One region of the Desertibacillus haloalkaliphilus genome, then DNA from elsewhere that is predicted to be linked to it. Evidence: a T-box and tRNA genes for the amino acid it is inferred to sense, from the RefSeq annotation. Region 1 holds a T-box; the other holds one or more tRNA genes.
The links. The T-box of region 1 lies ahead of pheS (phenylalanine--tRNA ligase subunit alpha). A T-box ahead of a tRNA ligase gene usually reads a tRNA of that ligase, here a tRNA-Phe.

Region 1 (7,387 bases):
AACCATGATGCTCATATAAAACAATACGAAAGGGTGCTTGAGAGAAGGTAAAAACAACCGATTCTCAAGCACCCTTTTTTTTAACGATTCTTTAAAAACAACTGTTGCCACTCATCTTTTTTGTTCACCGTGATCCAACGGTCAACAGCTGTACCCGGTAGTTCTTGTAACTCGTCGTACTGATGTTGATGATTAAGTAGCCTACGAATTAAATGATCATACACCGCTTTGTAATGTTTCGTCGCCTCACCACAGCTCATTTTATTCTCCCCACACAGTGGGCAGGTATGCCGCAATAAACTTGCCGGTTCATGAGGGACAATTCGGTTAACGACCCACTTTTGATCATGCTGCAAGTACAATAGATCTGTCGTAAACAAAAACTCTTGATGTCCATCCATTTCAAACACGACATTCCACACAAACGAATCAACTTTTTCTATCGAACAGATATCAGTAACTTCAAACAAATGCTTCTCCCCTTTTTATTCAAGCATTTATCCTCGCAACGTTGCGCCTGCTTGTTTTTCTAATTGTGATAATACATTCGTATGAACCTTCGTCACTTCTTCATCCGTTAATGTCCGCTCAGGATCATAATATTTTAATGAGAAGGCAAGGGATTTCTTTCCTTCTTCCATGTGCTCCCCTTGATATAAATCAAATAAGTAGACATCCTTGAGAAGGTCTTGCCCAGCTGTCTCAATCACCGTTTTCACGTGATCTGCACTTACATCCTCATCAACAACTAACGCAATATCTCTTGTGATCGATGGATAGCGTGGAAGCTGTTGATAGAAAACAGCATCTACTTCAGCTTCTAATAATGTCTCAAGCTCAAGCTGGAACACATACGTTTCGTTTAGGTCTAATTCTTTTTGCAAGCTTGGGTGGACTTGTCCAATCACACCAACTTCTGATCCATTGTGTTCGACAATCGCTGTTCGTCCAGGGTGGAAACCAGGTTTTTGCCCTTGTGTAAACGTGATTTCACTTTCTAAGCCTAGCTTAGCAAATAAGCCTTCAAGTACCCCTTTGACAACGAAAAAGTCAACGAGCTTCTTCTCTTGTTGCCAAGGATGATTTTGCCACACACCAGTAAATGCACCAGCGACCATTTCTTTTTCGGTTGGTTGCTTGGTAACGACCTCTTCCTCACTTAAAAAGATTGAACCAACTTCATATACTGAAACATCATTGACGTTACGATTGCGATTATAGCTAATCACATCAAGTAAATGAGGGAGTAGACTCGTTCTCATCGTACTACGATCCTCACTCATTGGCATCGAAAGAGTGACAGGTGTTAGCCCTTCATTTTCACCTGCTAATCCCTTCGCCTGTTTTGGTGTTGTCAGTGAGTACGTAATCGCCTGCGAAAGACCAGCCGTTTCTAAATAACGACGAACGACACGGCGTTTTGCTTGGTAATCTGTTAGTGCTCCTGGTGTTGTTGCACCAATAGGTAGTGTCGTTGGAATATGATCATACCCGTATAAGCGAGCCACTTCTTCGATAATGTCTTCTTCAATTTCAATATCAGCTCGTCTAGTTGGTGCATAGACCGTGAATGTTTCTCCTTCAACAGTGAATTCAAATTGAAGTCGCTTGAAGATTTCGCTTACGTCATCACCTGACAATGATGTTCCAAGTAATTGATTAATACGAGTCAGTGTTACCGTTACTTTTTGTTCTGATAGCGTTAAGTAATCTGCTTCTACAATGCCAGACACGACCGTTCCACCAGCAAGTTCAGCCATTAGCTGTGCAGCACGATCTGCCGCTTTAGCCACACGATTAGGATCGACACCTTTTTCAAAGCGATGACTAGAGTCACTACGTAACCCTAAATCTTTTGATGCTTGGCGAACAGTCGGGCCTCTAAAATAAGCCGCTTCAATTAACACTGTTGTCGTATCATCTTCAACTTCTGACGTTGCTCCACCCATGACACCGGCAACGGCAGTAGGTTCATTCCCGTTTGTGATCACAAGGTGCTCACTTGATAGCTTTCTTGTTTCACCATCTAACGTGACGATCTCTTCACCCTCACGTGCGTGACGGACGACAACTTCTTTTGAACCAAAACGATCATAATCGAAAGCATGAAGGGGTTGTCCATATTCTAATAATACGTAGTTGGTAATATCAACGACATTACTGATTGGACGGATTCCTGATGCAATCAAGCGATTTTGCATCCATAGCGGTGATGGTCCAACCTTAAGATCCTTGACAATTCTTGCGCCATAATAAGGGTTATCCTCTTGCGCTTCAACCTTGACTGAAATATAGTCAGCCGCCTGCTCACTTGATTCTGAAAGCTCTACCGTAGGAAGCTTCACTTCACGCCCAAGAAGCGCTGCCACTTCATAAGCGACCCCTATCATGTTAAGGCAATCGGCACGATTTGGTGTTAAGTCCAACTCTAACACTTCATCATTTATGTTTAGATGCTCAAGCGCATCAGTTCCTGTTTCAACATCATTCGGGAATACAAAGATTCCGTCCGCAAATTCTTTGGCAACGAGCTTACTCTCAATGCCTAGCTCTTGTAAGGAGCAGATCATACCATGAGAAGCTTCCCCACGCAGCTTTGCTTTTTTGATTTTAAAATTGCCTGGAAGAACCGCACCGACTTTTGCGACAGCTACCTTCTGTCCTGCTGCAACATTTGGTGCCCCACACACAATTTGTGTATTTTCTTCTTCGCCGATATCAACCTGACAAAGGTTTAGCTTGTCTGCGTTCGGATGTTGTCCACATTCAACGACATGACCGATCACGACGTCCTTAATACCTTTATTAAGCGAATGAATAATATCAACTTCAACACCGCCACGTGTTAATTTTTCGGCAATATCAGCCGCTGTTAAATCACTAATATCAATATATTCTTGTAACCATCGATATGAAACTAGCATTTGTTTTGTTCCTCCTTACGCCCGTTTAAATTGTTGTAAAAAGCGGTAATCGTTTGTATAGAAATGACGAATATCGTCGATGCCATACTTTAACATTGCAAGTCGTTCAACACCCATTCCAAAGGCAAAACCACTATATTTATTTGGATCAAATCCACCCATTTCAAGTACACGTGGGTGTACCATGCCAGCTCCTAACACTTCAATCCAGCCCGATTGTTTACACACTCGACAGCCGTCTCCGCCACACATCACACATGAAATATCAACCTCAACTGATGGCTCTGTGAATGGGAAAAAGCTTGGGCGTAAACGAATTTTTTGATCTGGACCAAAGAACTTTTTCGCAAAAGTTTCAAGTACGCCCTTCAGATCACTCATGCGTACATTTTCGTCAATGTAAAGTCCTTCGATTTGCATAAACTGATGGGAATGTGTCGCGTCGTCATCATCACGACGGAACACTTTACCTGGACAAATAATTTTGACTGGACCTTTTCCTTCATACTTTTCCATCGTTCTTGCTTGCACAGGTGATGTATGAGTACGTAATAATAAGTCATTTGTAATATAGAATGAATCTTGCATATCACGAGCCGGGTGTTCCTTCGGCAAGTTTAGTGCCTCAAAGTTATAATAATCCGTTTCAACTTCAGGGCCTTCAGCAACGGAGAAGCCCATTCCCATAAAGACATCCTCAACATGTTCAACAACACCTGTTAACGGATGACGACTCCCTACTTGTACCGGACGTCCTGGTAATGTGACATCAATGCTTTCTGCTGCGAGCTGTTGCTCAACCGCTTCTTCTTCTAAACGCTGTTCCTTTTGTTCAAGTTTTTCCGTGATCGCAGCGCGAACATCATTTGCCATTTGTCCAACCTTTGGACGCTCTTCAGCTGATAATTTCCCCATGCCACGAAGAACTTCTGTGATTGGCCCCTTCTTCCCTAGATAAGCCACTCGAATTTCTTGTAATGCTTTTAAGTCACTTGCTTCTTCAACTTTTGCGATTGCTTCTGCTTGCAACGCCTCTAAACGCTCTTGCATGACTCTTTCCTCCTTTATGGAATCAGATTTTAACAAGTTTTAGTGATCGCTATCTCCTATTAGGGGGAACAACAAAAAAAGCCCTCATCCCAAAAAAGGGACGAAAGCTTCGCGGTACCACCCTAATTAACAGTAGCTCCTGCTACTGTTCACTTCATTACGATAACGGCTTCTGCCGGTTCAACCTTAATAAGAAACACAAATGATCCTTATCATCCGGTGACAGCTCCAGAGTGAATTCAACTGTGTTGCCATAGAAATGCTTTCAGTCCAGGACATTTCCTCCCTTCATGGCACTTGCAGCCTACTACTCTCCTTCAACACTCTTACTTATGTACAATTTCTATCTATTATAGATAAAAAAAATTAGACTTGCAACTCTACCCACGTAAATAATAAAGCAAAATCCCTGTAGCCACCGCAACATTTAGCGATTCATTTTTCCCATAAATAGGAATATAGAGGTTTTGATCGGTTTGTTCAAGCAACGATTTGCTCACACCTTCTCCTTCATTTCCAACAATAAGTGCAAACTGCTGTTGCGGTTCGATCGCTGTAAACGAACTTCCACCTTCAAGTGCCGTTCCAAAAACAGGAAGCCCTTGCTGCTTACAAACTTCGATCGCTTCGCTCAAGTCTTTCTTGATAACTGGAAGATGAAAAATTGAACCTTGCGTTGCACGAATGACCTTACTATTATAAACATCGACACTCCCACTTCCAACAATCACTCCAGACATTCCAGCACTATCAGCCGTTCGAATCATCGTCCCAAGGTTACCCGGGTCTTGGATCGCATCAACGAAGAGATATCGCCCTTCTGCAAGAATGTCTAGACCTGTCTGTTCGATTTTACAAATAGCAGCAATTCCTTGCGGGGTTTCGGTTTCACTAATTTCTTTCATCACCCGTTCGGTTACAATCGTCACCGAAACATTGTCAACGACCCACCCTGTTGGGATTGAAAACTGTTCATCGACAATCAGTTCTTCAATGTCAGCTTCTGCTTGCAATGCTGCTTCGATGAGATGTGTCCCCTCAATTAAGACGCTCCCCTGTTGCTCACGTCCTTTTTTTGTATGAAGCTTCTTCCATTGTTTTACTCTTTGGTTTTTATGTGATTCAATGCGGTTCATGATTCTTCTATCACCTTTTCTACTCGTTATTTCACGTTTGATAAACGTTGACGGTCAACTTGTTTTCTTTAAAATTATAACCCACAAATTGGTACATAATCCAAAACAAATAATGAAATACTATTTGTAAAGCAATCAATTGATAGCTTATTACACATTTTAGCATACAGGAGGTGTGACACGTGAGTTTTAACTTACGACAAGCAATCTTATCTAATGTTGCAGGAAGTGATGAAAAACAAGTTGAAGCAACGATTCAGGATGCGATGCAAAGTGGCGAAGAAAAAATGCTTCCAGGTCTTGGTGTACTTTTTGAAGTGTATTGGCAACATGCAGATGAATCTGCTAAAAACGAAATGATCTCACAAATTGCCGATGGGCTTCGTCAATAAAATGACACTGTAGAGTTCATTGTTTCCATTTCGAAGCAGTCAAAAAAGCCGGTCGTAAAATTAAACCGGCTTTTTTGACATGCTATCATGAAAATGTAATTTCTTTCACTGTTTCAGCATCTAACTTCTTAATGACTTCAACAATCAGTTTTACTGCATTTTCAAAGTCATCACGATGGAGAATCGCTGCATGAGTATGGATATAACGAGTCGCAATCGTAATCGATAATGCTGGTACACCATTTGCCGTTAAATGAATCGATCCCGAATCCGTACCCCCACCAGGAACGGCATCGAACTGATATGGAATCTTTTTCTCATCAGCAGTATCTGTGACTAGGTCACGAAGCCCTTTATGAGAAACCATTGATGCGTCATAGACGATAATCTGTGGGCCATCACCCATTTTCGCTAATGCATCCTTTGTCGTTACACCCGGTGTATCACCAGCAATGCCAACATCAACAGCAAAACCGATATCAGGCTGGATCTGATTTGTCGCTGTTTTTGCCCCACGTAAGCCGACTTCTTCTTGAACCGTACCAACACCATACACAGTATTCGGATGATCCTCATTTTGAAGCTGACGTAACACCTCAATAGCAATCGCACAACCAATACGGTTATCCCATGCCTTTGCCATTAAATATTTTTCGTTTTTCATGACTGTAAAGTCACAAACAGGCACAATGGCATCTCCCGGACGAATACCAAACTCTTGGGCTTCCTCTTTACTGGATGCACCAATATCAATGAACATGTCTTTCTTATCCATCGATTTCTTGCGTGCTTCTGGTGGTAGAATGTGTGGTGGTTTTGATCCGATCACTCCGGGTACATTGCCTGTTCGTGTCATAATCGTTACTCGTTGCGCGAGCATTACTTGCTCCCACCAGCCACCAACCGTTTGAAACTTAATGAACCCTTTGTCATCAATGTGGGTAACCATAAATCCGATTTCATCAAGGTGACCTGCGACCATGATTTTCGGACCACTTGCCGTCCCTTGCTTTTTCGCAATTAAGCTACCAAGATTATCGGTTGACACCTCATCTGCTAATGGTTCAATGTGCTTTTTCATCACTTCACGAGGTTCGCGCTCATTACCTGGAATCCCATTTGCATCGGTCAATTCTTTTAACATTTGTAACGTCTCATCTAGGTTCGCCATATGTAAAACCTCCTTTAGCTTCTGTATGATCATTTCTCATCCATTATAACGATAACTAAAAAATAGCACAATTTTTCCAACAGGCCCCGACAAGACTAGTCAACAAAAAACAAACTTAGCGCTGGAATAAATGAAATAATTAAAATGTTGATAATCATGACGATAATAAAAGGAATAATGGCACGTAACAAACTTTCAAACCTTGTCCCAGCTATATTTGAGGCAACGAATAAATTGATACCAACCGGTGGTGTAATAAATCCAACGGCTAAATTCACGATCATAATAATACCAAAATGAACCATATCGATCCCTAACGCTTGAGCAACTGGAGCTAGAATTGGTGTTAAAATGATAATCGCTGCCGCGGTTTCGAGAAAAATTCCAATAATAAGTAAAATCAAATTAATAATTAAAAGAGCAATGATCCAATTGTCGGTAATCCCTAGCATCAGTTCCGTAATTTGTGCTGGAATTCTTTCTCGAGTTAAGTAATAGCCAAAAATGGAGGCCCCAGCGATAATAAACATAATCACAGATGTCGTAATAATCGATGATGTGAAGATCTCCATTAAGTCCTTCCATTTGATTTCACGGTAGATGAGAATACCTACAATAAGACCGTAAACAACTGCAACTAGTGCAGCTTCTGTCGGTGTAAACACCCCTCCATAAATACCACCGAGAATAATGACTGGCATCAGTAGGGCAAGA
Region 2 (7,387 bases), on a different contig from region 1:
CCTCTTCTAGCGGCATATGGAAATCATCAGCATCGACCGTAAGCTTACGTAAAAACACATCATTAACGACAGAAGTCGGGTAAACCACCTCAACCCCATGTTCAATCGCTAATAACGATTGAAGACCTTCATTTGCAGGGGTAAATACCCCATCAATTTCACTCGATAATAAGACATTATAAAGTTCTGTAAATAACGCATCTTCATGGGTAACAATGTAATCATCACTACCATTATGGAGCACCATTTGTTCAGGTTGAATAACTTCAGCCACCGCTTTCTCCTCACCAATTGGATCGCTCTCAATATATTCAGGCTCTTCTTCTAACAAGCTATATTCAGGCTGAAATGTCCAAAGCTGCCACGTTAGGATAACACTCAAAAGGACAAGAAACGTTAGTACAGCTGATTTCATCTGTTCATATGTCATTCTGATAAACCTCCCTGAATGGGGGAATATGGGAGTGTAAAGAATATCGTCGTTCCAGCATCAACTTCACTAGATGCCCAGATTTCGCCACCATGGGCATGCACAAGCTCACGGGCGATTGCTAGCCCTAATCCAGTCCCGCCGATGCTTCTTGCTCTAGCCTTATCCACACGATAAAAGCGTTCAAAGATTTTCCCCTGACTTTCTTTCGGAATCCCTACCCCTTCATCTGAAATACCAATCCTGACATTATGGCCCTGATGGAGCAACTCGATTGTAACTTTACCACCTTTAGGGGAGTATTTTATCGCATTGGAAATGATGTTATCTAACACCTGTGTGAGCTTATCACGATCAATATCAAGCTCAGTTGGATAAGCTGGCAGTTTGCGGACGAATGTTATTTTTCGATCCTTTGACATCATCTCAAAACGGTCAATGATCATTTCTAGAAATGCGCGCAAGTCAACGAGCTCTTTGTTCAATTGATAGTCTCGAGTATCAATCTTCGACAACTGCAAAAGGTCATTTACGAGGCGAATCATCCGCTCTGTTTCATTCTGAGTAACGTCTAAGAACCTTGGTGCAATCTCTGGGTCTTTAATAGCGCCATCCTCAAGGGCCTCTAGGTAACTTTTCATCGTTGTTAACGGCGTTCGTAATTCATGCGAAACATTAGCAACAAATTCCCTGCGGTCTTGTTCGATTTTTTCTTGTTCCGTAACATCATGAAGAACGGTAATTAACCCGTTGATCGGTCCACTTTCCTTTTGAATGATTGAAAAATTAGCCTCTAGTAGATACGCGCAATCATCATCACTAAAATCAAGTAGGACAGTTTCAGGATGATCATACAAATCTTTTAACGTAAAGGATTCAGGCAGACGAAGCAATTCAGGTAAGCTCAACTTATGGGCATCCTCACTTTTTATCGCTAACAGTTCTTCCGCACGCTTATTCATCAAAATAATGTGGCCATCATCATCCGTTGCAATGACCCCATCAGTCATATGAGTTAACACAGACATAAGCTTTTTTCGTTCACCTTCTGTTGTTGCATTTGCCTCTCTTAACTTCAATGATAGATCATTAAAAGACATCGCTAACTGGCCAATTTCATCACTACTATATACCTCCGCCTTACTAGAGAAGTCACCTTTAGCCATTCTCCTCGTCAATTTTTGCATCGCCATAATTGGCCTAGTAATCGTTCTCGCAATCAAAACCACTAGAACGGCTGATATTGCCAGGGCAATAATCGTCCCTGAAGCTAAAATGTTATTGATTTGCTGAACTTGGTTATAAATATCCTCCATTGAAGCTTCAATATAAATGGCACCGATTGTTTCATTGTTTGACTTAATCGGGACAGCCATCACTCTCATCCGATGGCCTGTTTGCGGATCTCTTAGTATAATCTCGTCCTTTGTCCCAACGAGCGCTCGTTTGACACGGACCTCTGTCGTCTGTTGACCGACGATATGGCGGTTATTAAAATTTGAGGTGCTTATCACAACTTTGTTACTGTCGATCACTTGCACTTCGGAATTTTCAATCGAGAAAAATTCGCGCAAGAGGCGGTTGATATCGCGCTCTAATGAGTTTTCACCCTCTCTTGGCTTTATCATTTCTTGCTCGACATTATATGCAAGTAGGTTCGCACGTTCATCAAGCGTATCAAAAAAGTTCGAAACGAGCTGACCTTCTAACTGCCTCGCAAAATAAACTCCAATTATTTGCATCGCAATTAATATGAGGAGCACATAAATAATAATCAATTTAAATTGAATCGATTTAAAGAAACCGACTTTTTGTTCCATTGCTATTGCCCCTGTTCACTATTTAAATAGTAGCCAACTCCTCTGCGTGTAATAATCCAAGCCGGCTCACTCGGGTTATCTTCTACTTTCTCACGCAAACGACGAACCGTAACATCAACCGTGCGAACATCACCAAAATAATCATAGCCCCAAACAGCCTGTAGCAAATGCTCCCTTGTCATCACTTGTCCTAAATGCTTCGCTAAATAATGAATAAGCTCGAATTCACGATGAGTTAACTCAATCGTTTCATTTCTCTTTTTAACAAGGTATGCATCAGGGAGAATCGCAAGCTCACCAACAGCTATCTCTCGACTCTCTGGCTGTTCAGTAAGACTTTGGTGCCTACGTAAATTCGCCTTCACTCTTGCAATCAGTTCACGCGTACTAAAAGGCTTCGTCACATAGTCATCTGCACCAAGCTCTAGCCCAAGGACCTTATCAATCTCCGAGTCTTTGGCCGTGAGCATAATAATCGGCATATCATATTTCGCCCGTACCTCTCGGCAAACATCCATACCATCTTTATGAGGAAGCATAATATCTAATAAAATTAAGTCAGGCTTTTCTTGTTCAACTAAATGAACCGCTTCAAGTCCATCATAAGCACAAAAAACCTGAAAACCTTCTTTTTCAAGGCTAAACTTTAAAATATCAGCAATCGGCTGTTCATCATCAACAACTAAAATCCGCTTATCCATAAAATCCGCTCCTATAACCTATTCAAACTAATTTCTATCTACTTAATATTCTAACACAGCAGCCGTAATGGCAAGTGATCAAAACGTCGGAAATTACTAGTTAAAAATAGAAAAGATAGCCTCTAGCATACGTGGCTAAAGGCTACCTTTACAATTAATAGTTCAAATAATCCATTGGATCTGCTAATTGACCATTTTTATAAACTTCAAAGTGAAGGTGAATTCCTGTTGAGTTCCCAGTTGTCCCCATTCTACCAATTCTTTCTCCTGCTCGAATGGTATCTCCAACACTCACATCTATGGACTCTAAATGGGCATAAAGCGTCTCCATTCCATTATTATGATCGATTTTTACCGTTTTTCCATAACCGCCATTCCAACCAGCTGACGTCACTGTGCCGTTATCAGCTGCAAGGATTGAACGCTCTGTTGGACGGGCGATGTCAATTCCTTTATGTAATCGACCCCACCTCATTCCTTGATAGCTAGAAATGTAACCACCAACCGCTGGCCACGATAAGTTCCCTGTTCCTCGTGATGGTGACTCTTTCGTTCCCTTTAGAACGATATGGTCGACAGCTTCTTCAATCACTTCTTCACCAATTAAACTACGCTTAATTGTAGTCCCATTCTCTTTGACGATTTCATAGCTCGCAATCCGCTCTCCAGCCTTGCCTTCTTGAGCAACCTTCGTGTCACCTTTCCACATCGAATCATCTTCCCTTACTTCTGTTTTATAAGGAATTTCTTCTTTTTGAGTTACTGCTTCAGTAACAACAACTGTCACAACTGGCTCATACTCGGTGACATTCAATTCATCGCCAATTTGCAAAAGGGTATCTTCGGTCACTTCTGAGTTCAATTTCAACAATTCACTCGTTGATAGCTGATGGCCACTGGCAATAGTACCTAAGACATCGCCTGCCTCAACTTGATATGTACGCTCTTCTAATGTCCCTAGATTTAACTGTTTGACCGCTTGTTCAGTCGAGAGAACTTCATCAATCTCAGCGACAGCCTCTTCAAAACCAAGTGTTGCTGATAGTTCAACTGCTAAAATGTCCGTTTCTCCGACATCTGGTAACTTCTTCTCCTCAAGCTCACCACTATCCTCAACAAGGGCTTCATAAACTTCTAAGTCATCTTCAGAAATGTATTGAAGCAGAAATTCGCTTATAACCTCATCTGCCTGTTGTTGATCGCTTACATATAAAACATCTTTATCATCAGCCTTTAAAACGATTGCTTCTGCGGCTAATGAAACTTTATCGTTAAGTTGTTCAACGGTTTCTGTAGGTTCAACGTTAGCATGAAATACTTTCTCAGGTATTAGGTGAAGCTCTTCAGCAAGAACTAGGTTTAAATGTTCATAGTCTTCCTGTACTTCTTCCATCCTGTCACTAATTATCCCTTCAACTAGTTGTTTATCAGCAACACTTCCAATTGATTCCTGATCGAGGTAAACATGGTAGACTGTATCTAATTGATCGAGCTTCGTTTCACTCGCATAGATCGCCGATACGGTGATCAGTGATGCTGCACATAATGAAACACCTGCAGTTGTTATTTGTTTAATTTTTGTTTCTGTAAGCACCCGCTTACTTGTATCTATTAATTGTTTATACTTATCTCTAACCTTAGAAAATAACTGGCTTCCTTTAAACATCGTTTTCCTCCTGCTTCAACAAAGCGATAGATGTAAACCTTTTCTATCGACATTTTTCAACAAGAGTTATTTTACCATAAGTGATTGGTTTTGTGGTTTAAATTAGTAAACTTGTAAACAAACTGTATTATTACTATGAACATCATCGAAATCCCCACTACTAGCTAAACTAGACATCTAGCTTTAAAAATTGCTGTAACCCCTCGTTCTCGATTATTAATTGTTTACAACAAAAAAAGCCTTGTTTCTCAACAGGCTCCATATGTTTATCAATATATAATTAGAGTGCCGGCCAGAGGACTTGAACCCCCAACCTACTGATTACAAGTCAGTTGCTCTACCAATTGAGCTAGACCGGCATATTTATAATAAGTTACCTAACGTTAGTTAAAAGATTGTGTCTTTAAACATAAAAATGGTGGCTCGAGACGGAATCGAACCGCCGACACGAGGATTTTCAGTCCTCTGCTCTACCGACTGAGCTATCGAGCCAAGTGAAAAATAATTCTTTATGAGTTTGTCTATCATTAACTTAATATTTTACTTTGGTCGTTACCCTGTCCCTTCCTCTTACTAGCTTCGCTTTGTAGCAGGCTGTGTCGGGACAACTCGAAGTGAATTCGATGATGTTATGCTCGTGACTGAGCTATCGAGCCAAACAACATTTTAAAAATGGCGGTCCGGACGGGACTCGAACCCGCGACCTCCTGCGTGACAGGCAGGCATTCTAACCAACTGAACTACCGGACCTATTAAATTGGTGACCCGTACGGGATTCGAACCCGTGTTACCGCCGTGAAAGGGCGGTGTCTTAACCACTTGACCAACGGGCCAATTACTAGTTAAAAGTAAATGGTGAGCCATGAAGGATTCGAACCTTCGACCCTCTGATTAAAAGTCAGATGCTCTACCAACTGAGCTAATGGCTCTTGATGTTTTTTTCAATTGATGCTTACTCATGATGGTTACGGACGATGTTTTCCTTCGCTGCCTTCCTGTCTCTTCCTCTACCAGAATTGCTCCGCTGCTTATGCGTCGAGACAACTTGTAGCGAGTTCGGTAGATGCGTCGCTCGTAACTGAGCTAATGGCTCTTGATGTTATTTTCATTGATGTTTGCTCATGATAGTTACGGACGATGTGTTGCTTCGTTGTCTACCTGTCTCTTCCTCTTCTAGAATCGCTCCGCTGTTTGTTGCGTCGAGACAACTCGTAGTGGATTCGGTAGATGCGTCGCTCGTAACTGAGCTAGTATCTCTTGATGTCATTTTGATCTGTTGTGTCAGCTCTTAACGACAAGAATAATAATATCATGGTTTAAAAGTTAGTGCAATACTTTTATAAAACTTTTTATTTTTTTTTGAATCAGATTGCCTTTGTTTAGAATAGCGAAAAACAGCAGATAGAGCAAGCTTTTTCTTGCTCCATCTTAGCTCTTTTATCGTAAATTAAGCAAATACACCACGAACAAGATTCGTTTGATTACGGTCTGGTCCAACTGAGAAGATCGTTAAAGGAATTCCCGTTAACTGTGAAACACGCTCAATATAATGACGGGCATTCTCAGGTAACTCATTTAGAGATTTAACACCAGTAATATCTTCAGTCCAACCTGGCAATTCTTCATATACAGGTTCACACTCAGCCAACACTTTCAAGCTAGCTGGGAACTCTTCAATAATTTCACCTTTATATTTGTAAGCCGTACAAATCTTTAATGTTTCAATTCCAGTGAGAACATCAATTGAATTTAGTGATAAATCAGTGATCCCACTAACTCTTCTTGCATGACGGACAACGACACTGTCAAACCAACCTACACGACGCGGGCGTCCTGTCGTTGTTCCATATTCATTTCCAACCTCACGGATTTTATCCCCAATTTCATCATGCAACTCTGTAGGGAATGGGCCATCACCAACACGTGTTGTATAGGCTTTTGATACTCCAACAACATGGTTAATTTTTGATGGTCCAACACCCGAGCCAATTGTAACCCCACCAGCAATTGGGTTTGAAGACGTAACAAACGGATATGTACCTTGGTCAATATCAAGCATAACACCTTGTGCACCTTCAAAAAGGACACGGCGTCCATCGTCAATCGCATCATTTAAAACGACAGAGGTATCAACCACATATTTAGCGATCTCTTGTCCATATTGATAATATTCATCGAGAATGTCTTCTTTTTTCAAGCCTTCAACTTCATAAACCTTTTCTAGTAATCGGTTCTTTTCTTCAAGGTTTCGTTCAAGCTTTACTTCAAACTCTTCTTTATCCAGTAGGTCAGCAATACGGATCCCAACACGAGCAGCTTTATCCATATAGGCTGGACCGATTCCTTTTTTCGTCGTTCCAATTTTATTTGCACCTTTACGCTCTTCTTCTACAATATCTAACTTCAAATGATATGGAAGAATGACATGAGCGCGGTTACTAATACGCAAGTTGCTTGTATCAACACCTTTATCATGTAAATACTTCAACTCACCTACTAATGCTTTAGGATCAATAACCATCCCATTTCCAATCACACAAATTTTATCATCATAAAAAATACCCGATGGAATGAGATGCAATTTATATTTTTCTCCACCAAACACAATTGTGTGTCCTGCGTTATTTCCACCTTGATAACGGGCAACAACTTCTGCCTTTTCAGAAAGGTAATCAGTAATCTTTCCTTTTCCTTCATCTCCCCATTGCGTTCCAACGACAACAACTGATGACATCTCAGTGCACCTCCACATTGGCATTACACATCCAAA

Region 2: it has a tRNA-Phe gene. The T-box ahead of pheS (phenylalanine--tRNA ligase subunit alpha) is inferred to sense a tRNA for this amino acid. The anticodon was not compared.

Annotation. Positions count from the first base shown of each region.
Region 1 is NZ_JAHPIV010000001.1:166,066-173,452, forward strand. It holds gene KH400_RS00770 (hypothetical protein) at 81-470, opposite strand; gene pheT (phenylalanine--tRNA ligase subunit beta) at 498-2,924, opposite strand; gene pheS (phenylalanine--tRNA ligase subunit alpha) at 2,940-3,974, opposite strand; T-box leader at 4,068-4,304, opposite strand; gene KH400_RS00785 (TrmH family RNA methyltransferase) at 4,355-5,110, opposite strand; gene sspI (small acid-soluble spore protein SspI) at 5,293-5,502, shown strand; gene KH400_RS00795 (M42 family metallopeptidase) at 5,588-6,673, opposite strand; gene KH400_RS00800 (TRAP transporter large permease) at 6,769-7,387, opposite strand, start outside.
Region 2 is NZ_JAHPIV010000003.1:33,911-41,297, reverse strand. It holds gene KH400_RS04170 (YycH family regulatory protein) at 1-430, opposite strand, end outside; gene walK (cell wall metabolism sensor histidine kinase WalK) at 427-2,250, opposite strand; gene yycF (response regulator YycF) at 2,253-2,951, opposite strand; gene KH400_RS04155 (peptidoglycan DD-metalloendopeptidase family protein) at 3,106-4,617, opposite strand; tRNA gene KH400_RS04150 (tRNA-Thr) at 4,904-4,976, opposite strand; tRNA gene KH400_RS04145 (tRNA-Phe) at 5,034-5,109, opposite strand; tRNA gene KH400_RS04140 (tRNA-Asp) at 5,291-5,367, opposite strand; tRNA gene KH400_RS04135 (tRNA-Glu) at 5,376-5,450, opposite strand; tRNA gene KH400_RS04130 (tRNA-Lys) at 5,471-5,546, opposite strand; gene KH400_RS04125 (adenylosuccinate synthase) at 6,065-7,351, opposite strand.